3 regions of the Paenibacillus sp. cl141a genome follow, and region 2 is predicted to be linked to each of the others. Evidence: riboswitches for the same ligand, from Rfam matches in the RefSeq annotation. Region 2 holds a riboswitch; each other region holds the start of a gene.
What was found. A riboswitch is a leader RNA that binds a small molecule or an ion and turns the genes downstream of it on or off. The one in region 2 is predicted to bind cyclic di-AMP.

Region 1 (5,457 bases), on a different contig from region 2:
AACATGCTTACTCTTATCGATTCTATGACATCATGCAATTGGAACTCTATGAAAATTTTGCTATACTAGCGTATGCTAGAGCAAATTCCATATTCTATGAGAATCATTCTATTATTTTATTGGATTGGAGGGAAAACAATAGCATGCTGCATAAACCAATAGGAAAAACGGCCGTCGCTGCCGTTCTTGCCTTATCTCTGCTCGGAACCGCTCCCCATATCGGCCAGGTACATGCTGCGCCTGCCATTTCGGTAAAGCTGGATGACGTTGCGCTTACATTCGATGCAGCTCCCAGGATAGACAAAGGGGTCACTTACGTGCCGTTCCGGACGGTCGGTGAGGCGCTCGGCATTCAAATCACGTGGAACAGCAAGACGCAAACGGTGAAGGCCATCGGCGAGGTGAAAGGTCAAACGACGGAAGTGCTGCTTCAAGTGGGAAGCACGAGCGCAACCGTCAACGGTAAAAAAGTGAAGCTGGCCGCTCCCCCTGTCCAGCGGGAAGGCCGCGTTCTGATTCCGCTCAGCTCGTTCAGCAGCCAATTCGGCGTCAATGTGGGCTGGAATCAGGCGACTCGCACGGTCTCCCTCGTGTCGCCGCAGCGCGAAATGCATCTAAGAGCCTTTTACGCTTTGCAATCTTTCCAAGAGCGGGATCTCGTAGCATCCATGAATTCAGTCGCCTTCGGCTGGAGCCGCATTGATCGGGAAGGTCAGTTTACGCTTCAAGGCGACGAGTATCGTCTGCCTGCGCCGGCCGGCGACGTGACTCCGCAATCGATTGTTGCGGATGCAGCGGATCGGGAGATTAAACCGTACCTGATGGTATACGCTTTGGACGGAAACGGCGAATTAACCAAAGTCCTCAGCGACAGCAGCCTACGCCAAAAGTCCATTGAGGGCATCACAACCGCGGTGGCGGATAACGGATTCGGCGGCGTGGTGCTTGATTTCGAAGGGCTCGGTTTTAAACTGGATGCCGTGAAGCAGCAGAAGCTGCTTAATGATTACGTCAAGCAATTGAAAGCGGCATTGCCGAGCGACATGGCTCTGTCCTTAGCGGTTCCGCCATTGAACAGCGCCTATAAAGGCTATGATTACAAGACGCTGGCCTCCCTTGCCGACGATCTCATCGTCATGGCGTATCAGTACAATCCGGTTGGCACTAAAGCCCAGGTTCCTGAACCCAACAGTCTGGTGGACCAAGCCATTCAGCAGGCACTTCAGGCAGGCGTTCCTAAGCAGAAGCTCCTGCTCGGCATCAGCTTAAGCAGCGAAACCGCCACATCCGTCGACGATAAGCTCGGCTTGGCCAAGCGCTATGGTCTGAAAGGTGCCGCCTTCTGGCGTCTGGGCTTGTTCCGTTCCTATAATAATGGCATGGAAGCCGCCGTGAATGCCTCTGTCGTAAAGGAATAATCTAATGAATCCTTTCGCAGCATCCCCAATTATAATCTTCAAAAAAAAAAGAAAGCCTGACAAGATCATCTCTTGTCAGGCTTTCCGGTTATGTATCGCACTCTAAACTGCGTATTCCAATTAGCTCGCGCTTCCTACCAGTTTAGCATAGTTCTCTTGACTCAATACACGGCGCGCCGTAACATAACGCGGTTCGTAATAGGAGTCGCTAAGCTTGCTGATTCTTACGCCCTTGCTGCTGGAAGCATGCGCAAATTGTCCATCTCCAATGTAAACGCCCGCATGGGAAATGCCGCTTCCGCTTGTATTGAAGAATACCAAATCTCCGACTCTCAGATCCTCGCGATCCACATGAACCCCGGCATTAGCCTGACTCTGGGAAGTGCGTGGAAGATCCAAGTCGAAATTTCTAAACATATACAGAATAAATCCGGAGCAATCAAATCCGCTTGTCGTTGTTCCGCCCCATTTATAAGGCGTTCCTACCAATTGCTTCACTTGATGCTGAAAATTCGGTTGTTGATCAGCATAGGCTGATACGGCACCTGAAGAAAAAATAATTGCAGACCCAAGCAATGTGATGACAAATTTCTTCAAAATATGTTCTCTCCTTCGATGCCTACGGAGTTAGCTAAGGGTTCGGTTGAAGGTTCCCTATACTCTCTATGGTACAAGAATAATTCACCCAAGACGGTTCCCCCGTTTTCACAAACGAAATTCGGCAAAATTCATTAACATTTTGTAACCTTCTCTTAATATAGTATACAAGCAAGGATGCTGTCAATAATATCCTAGAAATCTATCACTATATGTTAATCAATGTCGTTTAGGCTGAAAATTTTCATGTATTTTCATAATGCCATCTCACATACTCATGACAATTATGTAACACTCCATCGAGCCTCCGGCGACGTTTTATGAACGGGCATGCAACTTTTTGGCAGTTCGGAACGTTTACATATTCAGACAAGAAATCAAAGAGGTGATCCTTCGCTTATGAGTCAAATCACGATGGCTGAAGCTTTGGCAGTCCGGGCAGCAATCAACCGTCTCATGAATCAATTGATGTCGGAACGCTTGAACAACAGCAGCACGATCATTGAAAAAGGGGAAACGGCGGAGTATCCTGCACGAAGCGTGGATGCCATTACGGAAGAGATCGAAGCCGCCGCAGCGGATTACAGAAAGCTGGATCTGCTGATGGCAATCTCCAACACGACGCAGACCATTAGTTGGAACGGCTCCGACATGACCATCATGGAGGCGATCGAGCTCGCCAAACAAATGCGCAGCGATATCGGACAACTTGCCCATCTCGGCTCCCGCAAGAAGCTGGAGCGCCAGAACGGCCGGGGAAGCGGAGATGGCGCCGTAACGCTGTTTAACGTGGCCTTATACGATCCGGAAGCTTATCAGGCGCAGGCGCGCAAGAAGGAACGCGAAGTGACCAGGCTCTCCTCACTGATCGAGCATGCCAACCATACGAGCATGATTACGTTCGACGCATCAAAATACATGGAATAGCGGAAGCCGCCGGCTCCAAGCCTGCAGGCCGCCTCGCGTGCGGGTTTGGAGCCGGCGGCTTCCGTCGGCGGGCGGGAAAGTGCGGGCAACCGCTTATTGTTTGTCGGATACAAACAAACCTAATAGGAAACCAAAAACTCGACTCCAGTGAAAACGGATGACGGCTTACGGTTTACGCCTATCACCTGTCACAAGTTACGGACTTCGCTTACGCAAATATGATCGCTCCGTTTCCCGCTCTCTTCATGAAATAATCAGAAAGCCGCCCTTGAAGGGCGGCTTTTGTTGCCTTTTCTTTACGAATGTACTATTGGAACAAGGCTGCGGCTCCCACCAGGCCAACATCGTCCCGCAGTCCCGCAGGAACGATCTCGTACGTTCCTAGATAGGACGGCATGACGAGCTTATCCGTCATTTCCCGCAGCTGCGGGAATAGGAGCTCCCCTGCTCTGCTCACACCCCCGCCAACCACGATGCGATCGGGGTTGAAGCTGTGAATGACGTTAACCATTCCAAGCGCCATGTAATAAACGGCACGATCGATGACCTCCACTGCGACGGGGTCATGAAGACGTTTAGCCTCGAATACATGCCTGGCGTTCACGCCTCCATCGGCTGCGGCCAGTTCAGAAATAACGCTGGTCTGGGTAAGCATCCGCTGGGATGCTGCCAGGCCGATGGCCGTTCCTGAAGCAAACACCTCCCAGCAGCCATGGCTGCCGCAATTGCACTGCGGACCGCTGGGATCAATGATATGATGCCCAAGCTCCCCTGCAAAGGAATTGCTGCCCAGAAACAGCTTGCCATCCAGCACGATGCCTGAACCGATGCCTGTGCTGAGCGTCACGTAAACCATGTTCGTCGACCCTCGGCCGGCACCTCTTACATATTCGCCCCATGCGGCTGCATTGGCATCATTCAGCACTTGTACTTCCGTATTCAGATCTCGTTCCATCCAGGCTTTGAGAGGGACGTTGGTCCATTCCGGCAAATTCGTGCCGTGAATGACAATGCCCTCCCGGCTGTTAACCGTTCCCGGCGAAGCCATGCCTACGCCTCGAAGCGGGTGGCCGCCCGACACGCTGCGAATCATGTTCGTAATTCTCGCGACCACTTCCTCGGCCGTACGCGCTCCGGCTGTCTCCATTTGCTCCCGGTTCAGCAGCTGTCCTTCGGAATCAAAGAGCGCTGCCGCGATCTTCGTACCCCCAAGGTCAACGCCAACCACAAATTCTTGCTGTTTATTCAATTCGGTTTGCAATTTTTGTTCACCTGTTTCCGATAGGTTTGCTACTTCTATTGATGTAAGCTGTCAGCCAATGATCGCAGCTCAACCGGATCAATGGGCTTCAGCCCTGATCGGCCATACCGGACAGCGGAGCAGAAATGAACCTCGCTCACGCCGGTCTGGTCGATGAAATCGCGTATGATTTCCCACTTCAGGCCGTTCCCGGCCAATATCTTAAGCCCGCTCCCTGCGGCTTGTTCCACAAGCTCGCGTATCCTCGGGATTGCTTGCGGTGCCGGCTGAGGTCCTCCCGAGGTCAAGACGCGGGTGACGGCCGGGTATTTCTGCAACGTACGCAGCCCTTCGAACTGATCTTCCAATTCATCAAAAGCCCGGTGGAATGTCACTTGCATATCGCCCGTCCATTCCAGCATTTGGGCCAAGGCGGCCTCGTCGATCTTTCCTTCCGGAGTCATCATGCCAAGGACCACGCCAGCCGCACCCGCTTTGCGGATCGCCTTAACCTCCGCAACCATGGTTGCTATATCCAGCGAGTTATACACAAAGGATCTGCTATGGGGCCTTACCATCGCATGGACCGGAATCCGAACGGCTTTCACGACCTCTTCCACGAGACCGATGCCCGGCGTGAGCCCGCCTTCGGTGATCGCCGTGATCAATTCCAGACGATCCGCGCCATTCTTCTCGGCTGTGATGGCATCGTCCACGCATGTTGCGATAATTTCAAGCAGCATGTTCTTCACTCCTTACTGTCGTTGGTTCGCTTATGCAGGGCGAAACTGCTTCTCCACATAGTCCGCCAGCAGCCTGGCTCCATAGCCGGTAGCCCCTGCCGTGGAGTGAGGGAATTCCCGTTTATACTGGACCGTGCCTGCCATATCGATATGCACCCATTTCATGGTCTCCGCCACAAAATGTCGGATGAACAACGCTGCCGTGATCGCGCCTGCCAAAGTCGACGTGCCGACATTCCTCAGGTCGGCATAATCGCTTCTGAGCTCGGATTCATACTCGTCCATCAGCGGCATGGGCCATAAGCGCTCTCCGTTGCGCTCCCCGATCTCGACCAAATCGGCCGTTATCTCCTGATCGCCCCAAATACCGGCAATCTCCAAGCCCAATGCCGCACCGACATTGCCGGTAAGGGTAGCGATATCGATCACCTTATCTGCGTTAAGATGGGCTGCGTGCAGCAGCGCGTCCGCAATGATCAATCTTCCTTCCCCGTCCGTATTCGCTACCTGAACGCTCAGGCCGTTCGGATAG
Region 2 (5,457 bases):
TTTTGACCCTGTCATTCTCGCGCTCATTTGCTTTAATATGCGCTAAATTGACAAGCTTTATGTATTTTTTTTGACAACTTTCTTAACGAATGGAGAGGAAAAATAAAAAAACCCCATCGAGTGGGGTTCTTCTTGGTTCATTCTCCAGCGGTAATTTGGACCTCTGATCGAACGGATTAGGAGCCTAACTGACTGAAGGCGTAACCTTCAAGGTGGACAAATCCTGCAGCTTGGGCAGACCGATGCGGTAGCTGCCTCTCGTCTCAATTCCGCCTACGCCCTGGCTGCCGCTGATCGTATGATGGACCACGTCATGGATGTTCACGGTATCCCGGACTGACGTATAGGCCGCTTTAGCGGCGACGTAGACGGGATCCAGCGCATGGATGAGGATTCGCCCCGGCGAGCTGGCAAAATTGGCTCCAGCCTGCAGCAACGCCTCAAAATGCGATTGGCACGCTCCGGCCACGATGACCAGGGAATCCAGGTTCCGCTCATATTGACGCGCCACTTGAATCGCTGTGACGAAGTTGTGGGAATTTTTATAGCTGTCCAGGCTATATAAATCGTATGGCTGTCGTCTCTTCAGAACGCCGTCATGACCCGTGATCACGACGATATCAGGTCTTACCCGCGGAAGAAGACGATATAACGAATCGGCCATCCCCGACTCATTGATATAATGGCCTTCCGCTGGGACCCGAAGCTGATTGTATAAGGCCATGCTCTTCTTCAGGTATTGGGGATCCCCATCCAAATGCAGCACCTTGCCCGGCACGTCAAAATATCCTTTATCCGCAAGCTGGCCGCCTTCAATATGCCGCAGGCTGGCCAGTTGACGCTCGCTCTGCTCCTGTCTTTGCTTCTGCAGGCGATCGAGCGACTCATTGGCTTTGATCTGTGCCTGCTTTGTTCGTTCGCTTAAGGTGGGATGCGGGACCGTGACCAGATCATCAACGGGAGCATCGGCCAGTAACCGGAATTCCGTCCCTTTGATGACGATATTGTTATTTTGCCGCATGCCTTCTACCCGGAACGTTACATCGCCGCCGTAGGATTTACGAACGACCAAGTCTCCCAAGTTCATCACAACATCACCCCTACCCTATGGTATGGGCTACTGTGACTATTGGTTCTTGTTCAGCGCCAATTTATCGCGCGGAGGCCATTCGTAAGCTCCAGGGACTCCCGAAAGGCTGCGTCAACGGATATTGGCGCCGAACAGCACGTTGCTAAGCCGCGCATACTCCTCAATGCTAAGCGTCTCTCCGCGCCGTGAAGGCTCGATGCCTGCTTCCTGCAGCAGCTGCTCCAACCGTTCACGTCCCTCACCCGGGAAGAACCGGCTCTTCAGATTGTTGGCAATCGTCTTCCGCCGCTGTGCAAATGAAGCCTGGACCACCTCGAAGAAGAATCGTTCATCTTCCACGCGGACGGGAGGCTGTTCACGGACCGCCAGGCGAATCACGGCAGACTCGACGTTCGGCTGCGGAATGAACACCGTGTGCGGCACGATGCAGACCAGCTTAGGCTCGCTGTAATATTGAACGGCAATGCTGAGACTTCCGTAATCCTTGCTTCCCGGTGCAGCGGCCATCCGTTCGGCTACTTCCTTCTGAATCATCACCACGATGTTCTCCAGCGGCAGCTTCTCCTCCAGCAGCTTCATGAGAATCGGCGTCGTCACGTAATACGGCAGATTGGCAACCACGCTTACCTTCGATACGTCCCCGAAATCCTGACGGAACAGCTCATGAAGATCCACCTTCAGCACATCCCCATGATGAACCCTCACGTTCCCGTAGGGCTCCAGAACTTCCCTTAGGATAGGAATCAGGCGCTGATCGATTTCGACCGCGGTGACGTTTCCTGCCGTCTGCGCCAGCTTCTCCGTCAGTGCACCGATGCCAGGCCCGATCTCGAGCGCGCCCTTGTCTTTATCAAGTCCTGCAGCTTCCACGATTTTATACAAAATATTCTGATCGATGAGAAAGTTCTGGCCCAGACTTTTCTTGAAGGAGAATCCATGGCGTGAGATGATCTCCTTCGTCCGTCTTGGTGTTGATATATCCTCGATCCGACTCATTGGCTAAACGCCCCCTTCTTCCAGCTGTGCAAGTGCAGCCAGAAATTCTTCCCGCGATATTTGAAACATGGCCAATCGTTTGTGGAACTGCTTGCTGTTGCAGTATCCGATGCCCAGCAGATTGCCCATCGCCTTCCGTCTTGCCGCGGCCTCAGGGTGAGCCGATAATCCCGCCTCCAGCAGATCCTCCAAACTGATCAGGCTCTCTCCACCCTCAAAAGACGTGTGAACCCGCTCCAGCGCGCGCCGTATCGCCTCTGGCGAGGCATTCTCCACGCCGATATCCCCTTTCCGGGTAGCATCCGCTTCCGGAATGAAGGCGTGCTTGCAGCCGGGTACGCCCTGATCCACGATTTTGCGGATTCGTTCACCCGCATGGTCAGGGTCCGTCAATATGATAATGCCTCTGCGCTCCTGGGCAAGCGCTATGCGCTTCAGGATTTGTTTGTTGATCGCTGAACCGCCGGTTTCGATCGTATCGGCCTCTACGGCCCGTTTAATGGCAACGGTATCGTCCCTGCCTTCAACGACAATCACTTCTTTAATCATGCGTTCATTCTCTTCCTTCCCAAGCAGAGCAGGCTTGTACAACGTTAAGGTTCAACCCGTTTAGCCTTGATTACTCCGGTCTTAACAAAACAAAAGAAGAGGAAATATTCCTCTTCTTGATCATCATATATTATAAGCTAAATAGTATAGCATTAGAATGGCAAAGTAAATTGGAATTCATGCGTCTAGTTCAATTCAGGTTTAACCGGACCGATCACGTAAACGGTGCGGCCGCTCTTCCGGCCGAAATTCATGGCCGATTTCAACGAATCGTAATAGACATCGATTTTGTTGCCTTTGATGGCGCCGCCCGTATCTTCAGCACGGCGGAAGCCGATGCCCTCGATGTAGACCCACCACCCGATCGGGATGATGTTAGGATCAACGGCGATGGTGCGACCTTCCGTAACGCGAGTGCCGGATGCGGTACGCGTACCGATTCCTTGCTGCTCGGCCGAATACGCCGTCATCGACACGTTGTTCAATACCTTCTTGTATTTAAAATCAACGCCTGCGCGGGAAACCACGTTGTTCTCCACAGCCTTAGCGGTCGTTACTTTTTTCGTGCCGGACAATTTAGCCGGTGTAGCTTTTACATCGGTGGCTGCCGCCTGGACGATAACAGGCTTCTCCACTTTTTTCGTGCCTACGGCAATGATTTTATCCTTCGTTTTGCGTTCAATTTCTTGGGAGACCTTCGTCTTGGAAACCAGCTTGCCATTGTGGTAGACCTTCTCGTAATGGTTCACCATAAGACCAGGCTCGCCTCGCTGAATAACGCGGTTATCACCCTTTTCAAGCGATGGATCGGCCGTCTTGATCACGCGGAATTCGCGGTCTTCCGTTTCCTTAACTTTTTGCTTCGTGACGCGAACGACATGGATATTCATATTGCTGGTCAGCTTCGTGTCTTGCGACGGTTGTACTATATCTTCACCCTGGATCGTAACACCAGCCTCTTTGAGTACATGATCAACTGTATCCTGGGATGTAAATATGGTTTTGGTTTTGCTGCCTACCGTAACGTTGACTGGAATAGCTCTGTCAATAATAATTCGGTCTCCGTCCCGGATCGCGCCGTTCAGGGGCATCGAAATTTGATCTTGGGGACTCAACGTGATCGCTTGCTCATCCAGCAATTCCTGCAGCAACGATCCACGTGTTTCCACCGTAGTGACCCGGCCGTCGACGACAAGCTGAACTTCCTTGCCTGCCTGGTCATGTACAACCAACGATATGAGAAGTGATACCGTAACGGCACCCATGGCGCCGAGCAACATCAGTTGACGCAAATTGTCATGCTTCCATCTCAATGCGTAAGACATGCTGGATGATTGTGATTCATGGGTTTCTTCAGGTTGAAAAATGCCCACTATTCCATCCTCCTTCATAGTCCCGCCGTCTAGGTAAACGCATGAATGCATTTGACGTGACTATAGCAATTTTTCTCACAGGGCGCCCTGCTATCTATCTACACCCTGCGTCAATTCCCGTCTTCCGTCCATCTGCCATCACCTCCTGTTTACCAAGAGTATGATGAACCCTTCTCCATTATTCAAAAATAAAAGAAGCCATTGAAAGAGTACTAGAGGCTCTAACGTGGCTTCCTGATGAATGAAATCATGGAAATGGTATGCACGAGATTTCCCCTCTTATTTCGCTTACGGAGTTAGCTGTCGGGTTCGGACGTAAGAGAGACGCCCTATATCCGGATGCCCGCTCATGGCGAGATCCTTCAAATTCACCCCAAAGACCCGAAAAAGAAATCAAATACAGCTTCGTGCATCCAGACCAGTATGCACCGCAGTATCGGTTCCCCCGTTCTCCAGAATTTCGGAGATTAAGCGAGACGGTTCATGAAATATTCGGCTGCGACCTGCACATCGCAGCTTCTTATCACTGAAAAGATGATATCCTGTTTGTATGCAGGTTGTAAAGCGACATTCAACCACATTTTCTCATGTAAAAGGTTAAAATATTGTAATATCAACGCCTTTTCTGATTAAAAAACTTTAATTAATCGAAAAAGCTCCCTTTTTCATCACTTTTGCTCTCGTTTTCGTTAAATGCCAAATCGTTCCAGCGCATTTTTGGTGGTAATTTGGGCCAATTCCTCATAGGACAACCCTCTAATTTCGGCTGCCGCCTCCGCCACCAATTTTACATATGCGGTCTCATTTCGTTTCCCGCGGAAGGGATGAGGTGTCAGGTAAGGCGCGTCCGTTTCGATCAATAATCGATCAAGCGGAACCTTTGCCAAAACCTCTTTGGGCTGCTTCGCATTCTTGAACGTAATCGGCCCCCCAAACGAGATATGGAATCCCATATCCAGGCACATTTTGGCCGTTTCCCAGCTTCCGGAGAAGGAATGCATGACACCGCCGACCTCGGAGGCTTTTTCTTCACGCAAAATGTTAACGATATCTTCATGCGCATCCCGGTTATGAATGACAATGGGCATGTTCAATTCCCGGGCAAGCCCGATCTGGCGACGAAGCACACGGTGCTGCACTTCCTTGGGGGACGTATCCCAATGATAGTCCAAGCCGATCTCCCCGATTGCCACCACTTTCTCGTGACTGCATAAAGAGGCGATCCAATCCAGGTCCTGATCCTCCATGGTGATCGCATCTACAGGATGCCAGCCTATCGCTGCATATATAAAATCATAAGTCTCCGCCAGCTTCATCGTGGTCGGGATCGTCTCCCGGTTAAATCCGATATTGATCATCCGCGTAACGCCGGCTTCAAGCGCCCGCTGAATTGCAGCTTCCCGGTCTTCGTCGAATTGGGGAGCGTCCATATGAGTGTGCGTGTCGAAC
Region 3 (5,457 bases), on a different contig from region 2:
AAGGGCAAGCAGACACTCACTTGGACTCATCCAGGCAAAAAAAGCGTAAATGAGCTGTACTTTCATCTGTACCCCAATGCCTTTGCTTCCGATGAAACGACCTTTATGAAGGAATCGGGCGGCAGGCTTCGTTCCGACCCCATGCCGGACGACGGGTACGGCTCCATGACCATTACCAATGTGAAAACGACGGAAGGACTGGCCCTGACCCATCGCCTTCAATTCGTCCAACCCGATGACGGGAACATCAAGGACCACAGCCTAGTCAAACTAAGATTGCCCAAGCCCATCAAGGGCGGGGAGAGCATCACCATTCACATGGAATTTGAAGTCGAGCTTCCCAAAATATTCGCGCGTATGGGCACCACCGATAATTTTATTATGGCTGGCCAATGGTTTCCTAAGGTATCGGTCTATGAACCGACCGGACTTCGCGGAAGAGCCGAGGAAGGATGGAATCTTCATCAATACCACGGCAACTCCGAGTTCTATTCCAACTTCGGCATTTACAGCGTTCGCATCCGGGTGCCCGAGAATTACATTGTCGCCGCGACAGGATTCCCGACTAAGCCTGCCCAAAAGTCGAACGGGGAAAAAATTTATCAATTCTATGCCGATGATGTGCATGATTTTGCCTGGTCGGCCTCGCCCAACTTTGTCACGGCCGAGGAGGCCTTTTCGGCACCGGGCGTGCCGGGCGTCCGCATCAAGCTGTATCTCGATCCGGCCCATAAAGACCTGAGGGACCGTTACTTTGATGCCGCCAAGTCGGCACTGGCTTCGTTTGGTAAATGGTACGGAACCTATCCTTATTCCACGTTGTCCATCGTCGTCCCGCCGGAGTCGGGCAACGGTGCAGGCGGCATGGAATATCCGACGCTGGTCACGGCCTTCGGTGCCAAGAACGATTCGCCGGGTTATGAGCTCGAACGGACCGTCATTCACGAGATCGCCCACCAATATTTTTACGGAATGATCGCAAGCAACGAATTTGAGGAAGCGTGGCTGGACGAGGCCTTTGCAACCTATGCAGAAGAAAGAGTGATGGAGAAGGAATACGGCATTACCTCCAACACCGCTGCTCAAGGAGCATCGATTACCTCCCCTGCCCCGCTGAAGATGGAGTCCTGGAAATACAGCTCACACGAGAACTACGCGCTGAATGTTTACACGAGAGGCAAGCTGGTGCTGCAAGGCATTGAACGGCAGGTCGGTCCGCAGATGATGGGGAAAATCATGCATACCTATGCCCAGAAATACCGGTTCAAGCACCCAACCACGTCTGATTTTCAGAAAGTCGTCGAGCAAGTAAGCAAAACCTCCTGGCAATCGTATTTTGACCAATATGTATATGGAAGCCAAATGGCCGACGTCGCCATCGATGTAATCAAAACCAAAAATAAAGGCACGTCAGACCATCCGCTCTATGAATCCACGGTCAAGATTACGAGCAAGGACGGAGATATAACCGATGTGCCTATCGTGTTCGCCTTTGAGGACGGCAAAACGGTGGAGCGAACCTGGAGCGGCAAGGACGGAAAAGTTACGTACACCTTGGAGTACAGCACCCCGCTCGCCTGGGCCATGGTTGATCCGAAATACTCCATCGTTTTGGAGAATAGACACATCAATAACTATATGAAGGCAGGAATGGATCCGAAGGTGGTCACACGCTGGAATCTCAGTATTACCAAGCTTGTGGAGACGTTGTTCGGCAGCCTGTCATGGTGAGGGGGGAGCACATGAAAAGTTATGCAGGCCAAGGGTGGATCAGTGTTAAAGACCAATTATACGTCTCCATTCTGCTGTTCTTGTACCGCATGCTGTGGGGATATTGCCTGTACCGGCTTGTAAAATCGGCAGTCGTCCCCCTGTTGATGCGGTATCCGGATTCTGCCCCTAACGAGCTTAGTCGCCTGTTATTCTTCTACGAGGGCGAGATGAGTCTATCGTTAAGCGGCACCGTCCATACCTATGGTTGGCTTCTGGCCGCTCTGCTCCTGATCCGGATGGTATGTACCCCGCTCATTCGGGCAGGCATCTTCTATAACCTCCACCAGGAGGCCAAGGGCGAGCGCGGATTATTCTTCTTCACCGGCATGCAGAAGCTGTGGAAGCCCGTTACGGTATTCTATCTGATCGAACTTGTTCTTACCTTTGTGCCCGGATACTGGATTCTGCCCAAAATCCTTCCGATCCTGCTGAACGGGATCCATGAGCCGGTTCTGCTGCTTCATGCGCTGCCTCATGCAGCCGGCTGGTTTCTGTACGCCTATCTGATTCGCCTGTTATTGCTCTATATGCAATTCGGCCGTACGGACAATTCCGGCATGATCAGCTCCGTTCTTGCGCTCTTCCGCCGACTGGGCACGGCCGTGCTGTTATCCCTTACCGTTGGCGGATCAGCCTGCGTCATTCTTTTGCTCCTGAGTTCGGCATCGCTCCTCTGGGCGGGATTGATCGGCTTGATTATTCAGCAAGCCTCTTATTTTCTAAATGGGCTTTTCCAAATTTGGGTAATTTCCGCCCAATACCATTTGTGGCGGGATTCTTCCTCGCAGCATGCCTAATCGTTACATTTCGTTACCATCCTATGATGAACAAGCTCGTAAATATGCTGTAATCGGAAGCGACACATTTCTCTCTCGGACTTGATTTTACAAAGAATAGAAACTCTTTTTTCCTCAATATTACATTTTCCGATGGCCAAATTACAAAAAAACCTGATCCCGCTTGACGGGGACAGGTTTTTTTGTATAAAAATGAGCTTTCCTCATTTGCCAAATTGTTAATACTCTGCTAAAATAACGAATATGTTAGTAACAACTTTGTCATCTTTACTGTAACTTTTTGCTGGAACTATGTAATTTCGTTAAGCATGTTGGAACGTCAGACATCAATGAATGGGTTCATCAACATTTTAAGGAGCCGAATTCCCATGATTGGGAAGCGGGGGATCCGTTTTGGGTGAATTGATCTCGCAAGAGAGGGATCATAGGGGACCTTCAACCGAACCCTTAAGCTAACCTCGCAGGCAATGGAAGGAGCTTTTTGTTTTGAAAAAGAAGTTAACGGCCGTTTCTCTAGGCCTGGCCCTCGCACTCACATTAGGGACCGGAAGCGCTTTCGCCGATTCCAAATTAAATACTGCAATCAAACCAGCCATTGGTGTCTCTTATAAAACAGGTGGAACCACAACGAATGGTTTTGACTGCTCCGGATTCACCAGCTATATCTACAAGAAACTTGGTCTAAGCCTGCCGCGCACGTCTGCAGCTCAATACAAAGTCGGTACGGCCGTAGCCAAGAGCAAGCTGAAAGCTGGCGATCTCGTGTTCTTCAACACATCCGGCAGAGGTGTATCTCATGTGGGTATTTATGTTGGGGGCGGCAAATTCGCTCATTCCTCATCCTCGCGCGGTGTCATTATCAGTCCGCTGAGCCAGAGCTATTACGCCAATCGATACGTAGGTGCTAAGCGAGTCATGAGTCAGTCTACGTACAACTCTGTAGCCGTGAACTACAATTAATTATTGGAACTTCATCGATTTATCCTTTACAAGAAGCCCTGGGCGTATGAGATTGTGCCGATCTCATCCAGCGGCTTTTTCTTTTGTCTGCTCTGTGTATACCTTTATAACGTTTGGGACAACGAAAAAGTTCCCACTTTTCGAGAAAAAAAGAAAATTATTATGCAAATTCACATCGCTTCCTCATGTCGTTGCATCTTCTACCCTTTATATACCCTCCTCTCCCTTCATTAAACACCATAATGGAAAAATATTGATTTTATTTTCAGCGTCGGCAGCCGATGCGATTAATTAAATAGCAAAACTCAACAGGAGTAATTCCCACCCTTGCTTGCTGTCTGATAGAATGGACGCAGTAACAAGTTTGTCATTAAATAAGTGGGGCGTGGTCATCCACCGCTTGCTGAGGACTACTACGAGCAGCGATACGTAGGTGCCGAGCGCATCATGAGCAATGTTCAGTATGAAAAGTCGACCGGAGAATCCTGCCCAAGCTTCGATGTCTTATCCTCCTCCTGCCCATACATATCCGTTTGCCTGTCAAAGGAAACCTACTTCTCTTGGACGGGCTTTTTGATGCGGCTAGAATGTTCGAGGAATGGGGTATAATTTAATTTGTAATTACTACGACAGGGGGACTTTGCCAATGGATGCAGCACCGATTTCATTTCACACGGTGGTCATGCGTGAAGAGCATGCGAAAGAAATATGCGCCTGGACCTATCCTCCTCCCTATAACATTTACGGTTTTCTTCCCTGGGAGCAGATGAAAGGGCTTGAGATCGAGTTTGGGGATCCGGTCATCCGCCGGGAACAGTACATTTCGATTTTGGATGAACGGAAGACGCTATGGGGATTTGCCCAGCTATTTCCGATGCATGAGGTTACGCGGATCGGGCTCGGCATGCGGCCTGATTGGTGCGGGCGGGGAATGGGTAAACGGTTTATGCAGACGATTGTCCGGGAAGCGAGGCAGAGGCGGCCTGCCAATGAGATCGACCTGGAGGTAATGACCTGGAATGAACGCGCGATCCGCGCGTACGAAAAGGCGGGCTTTCATATTACCGATACGTATGAGCGCCTTACACCGACGGGAAACGCCCTTTTCTACTGCATGGTGTATGAGCCTCCGACAAATGAGGAATAGTAATCTTTGTCTATATGAAAAGGCACAATTTTGTGTACTTTTTATGAAGGTGCGCGGTATAGTTGCTTTTTTTGTCACAACTGGCTATGCTGTCTATGGATGTTGGTTTATAATGGAGACAAGTGCAAAAGTGCAGTATACATAGAAGGGACGATATGACGATGCAAAAATGGATCATGAGCGGATTGTTCTTCGTCGCATGTGCGTTGGCTATTGCGCTGATGTTTACGCTCCCAGGCAAGGAACAGGTAGCTCAGGAAGAGAAGCCGACTATGCCGGAAGTGACTCTGGATGCTGCCGCAGCGGAAGCCACACTGAAAGCAAGCTGCATCAGCTGTCATGGTGACCAACTTCAAGGCGGCGCTGGACCGGCTTTGAATCAAGTAGGCGGACACATGGATGCGGACGCGATCTTCAACGTTGTAACCAAAGGCCGTAAGGGCATGCCTTCCTTTAAGGATCAACTTAAGCCTGAAGAAATCGCAAACATCGCGCTGTACCTTGCTGAGAAAAAATAAATCAGCTTATACGCAAAACACGCTTGAACCTGGAGAACCTCCCGGCGCAAGCGTGTTTTTACATATTGGGGAGCTATGACCGGATGGACCCGTCTCCCGTCTATTGTCCCGACTTGCCGTCCTTGGAACGGCTTTTCTCATAGGTCTCGTTAAACTGCTGCGCTTCCTTAATATCCACAGCCGTAATGCCGCCGTCGTCCCAGGAAGTGAGACGCAGCGTAACGACTTTATAATCTATGGTGATGTAGGGGTGATGTCCGAA

Region 1: another riboswitch for cyclic di-AMP. It lies ahead of BMX45_RS02820 (C40 family peptidase); the one in region 2 lies ahead of BMX45_RS29830 (3D domain-containing protein).
Region 3: another riboswitch for cyclic di-AMP. It lies ahead of BMX45_RS30260 (C40 family peptidase); the one in region 2 lies ahead of BMX45_RS29830 (3D domain-containing protein).

What each region holds. Positions count from the first base shown of each region.
Region 1 is NZ_FNZO01000001.1:589,791-595,247, reverse strand. Features, by position in the region: gene BMX45_RS02825 (stalk domain-containing protein) at 144-1,418, shown strand; gene BMX45_RS02820 (C40 family peptidase) at 1,539-2,015, opposite strand; cyclic di-AMP (ydaO/yuaA leader) riboswitch at 2,019-2,152, opposite strand; gene BMX45_RS02815 (hypothetical protein) at 2,415-2,942, shown strand; gene BMX45_RS02810 (ROK family protein) at 3,250-4,203, opposite strand; gene BMX45_RS02805 (copper homeostasis protein CutC) at 4,239-4,925, opposite strand; gene BMX45_RS02800 (leucyl aminopeptidase family protein) at 4,956-5,457, opposite strand, start outside.
Region 2 is NZ_FNZO01000019.1:12,266-17,722, reverse strand. Features, by position in the region: gene yabG (sporulation peptidase YabG) at 185-1,087, opposite strand; gene rsmA (16S rRNA (adenine(1518)-N(6)/adenine(1519)-N(6))-dimethyltransferase RsmA) at 1,202-2,086, opposite strand; gene rnmV (ribonuclease M5) at 2,090-2,635, opposite strand; gene BMX45_RS29830 (3D domain-containing protein) at 2,821-4,008, opposite strand; cyclic di-AMP (ydaO/yuaA leader) riboswitch at 4,278-4,492, opposite strand; gene BMX45_RS29825 (TatD family hydrolase) at 4,698-5,457, opposite strand, start outside.
Region 3 is NZ_FNZO01000020.1:35,706-41,162, forward strand. Features, by position in the region: gene BMX45_RS30250 (M1 family metallopeptidase) at 1-1,731, shown strand, start outside; gene BMX45_RS30255 (hypothetical protein) at 1,743-2,570, shown strand; cyclic di-AMP (ydaO/yuaA leader) riboswitch at 2,917-3,052, shown strand; gene BMX45_RS30260 (C40 family peptidase) at 3,057-3,530, shown strand; gene BMX45_RS30265 (GNAT family N-acetyltransferase) at 4,177-4,677, shown strand; gene BMX45_RS30270 (c-type cytochrome) at 4,839-5,195, shown strand; gene BMX45_RS30275 (4a-hydroxytetrahydrobiopterin dehydratase) at 5,296-5,457, opposite strand, start outside.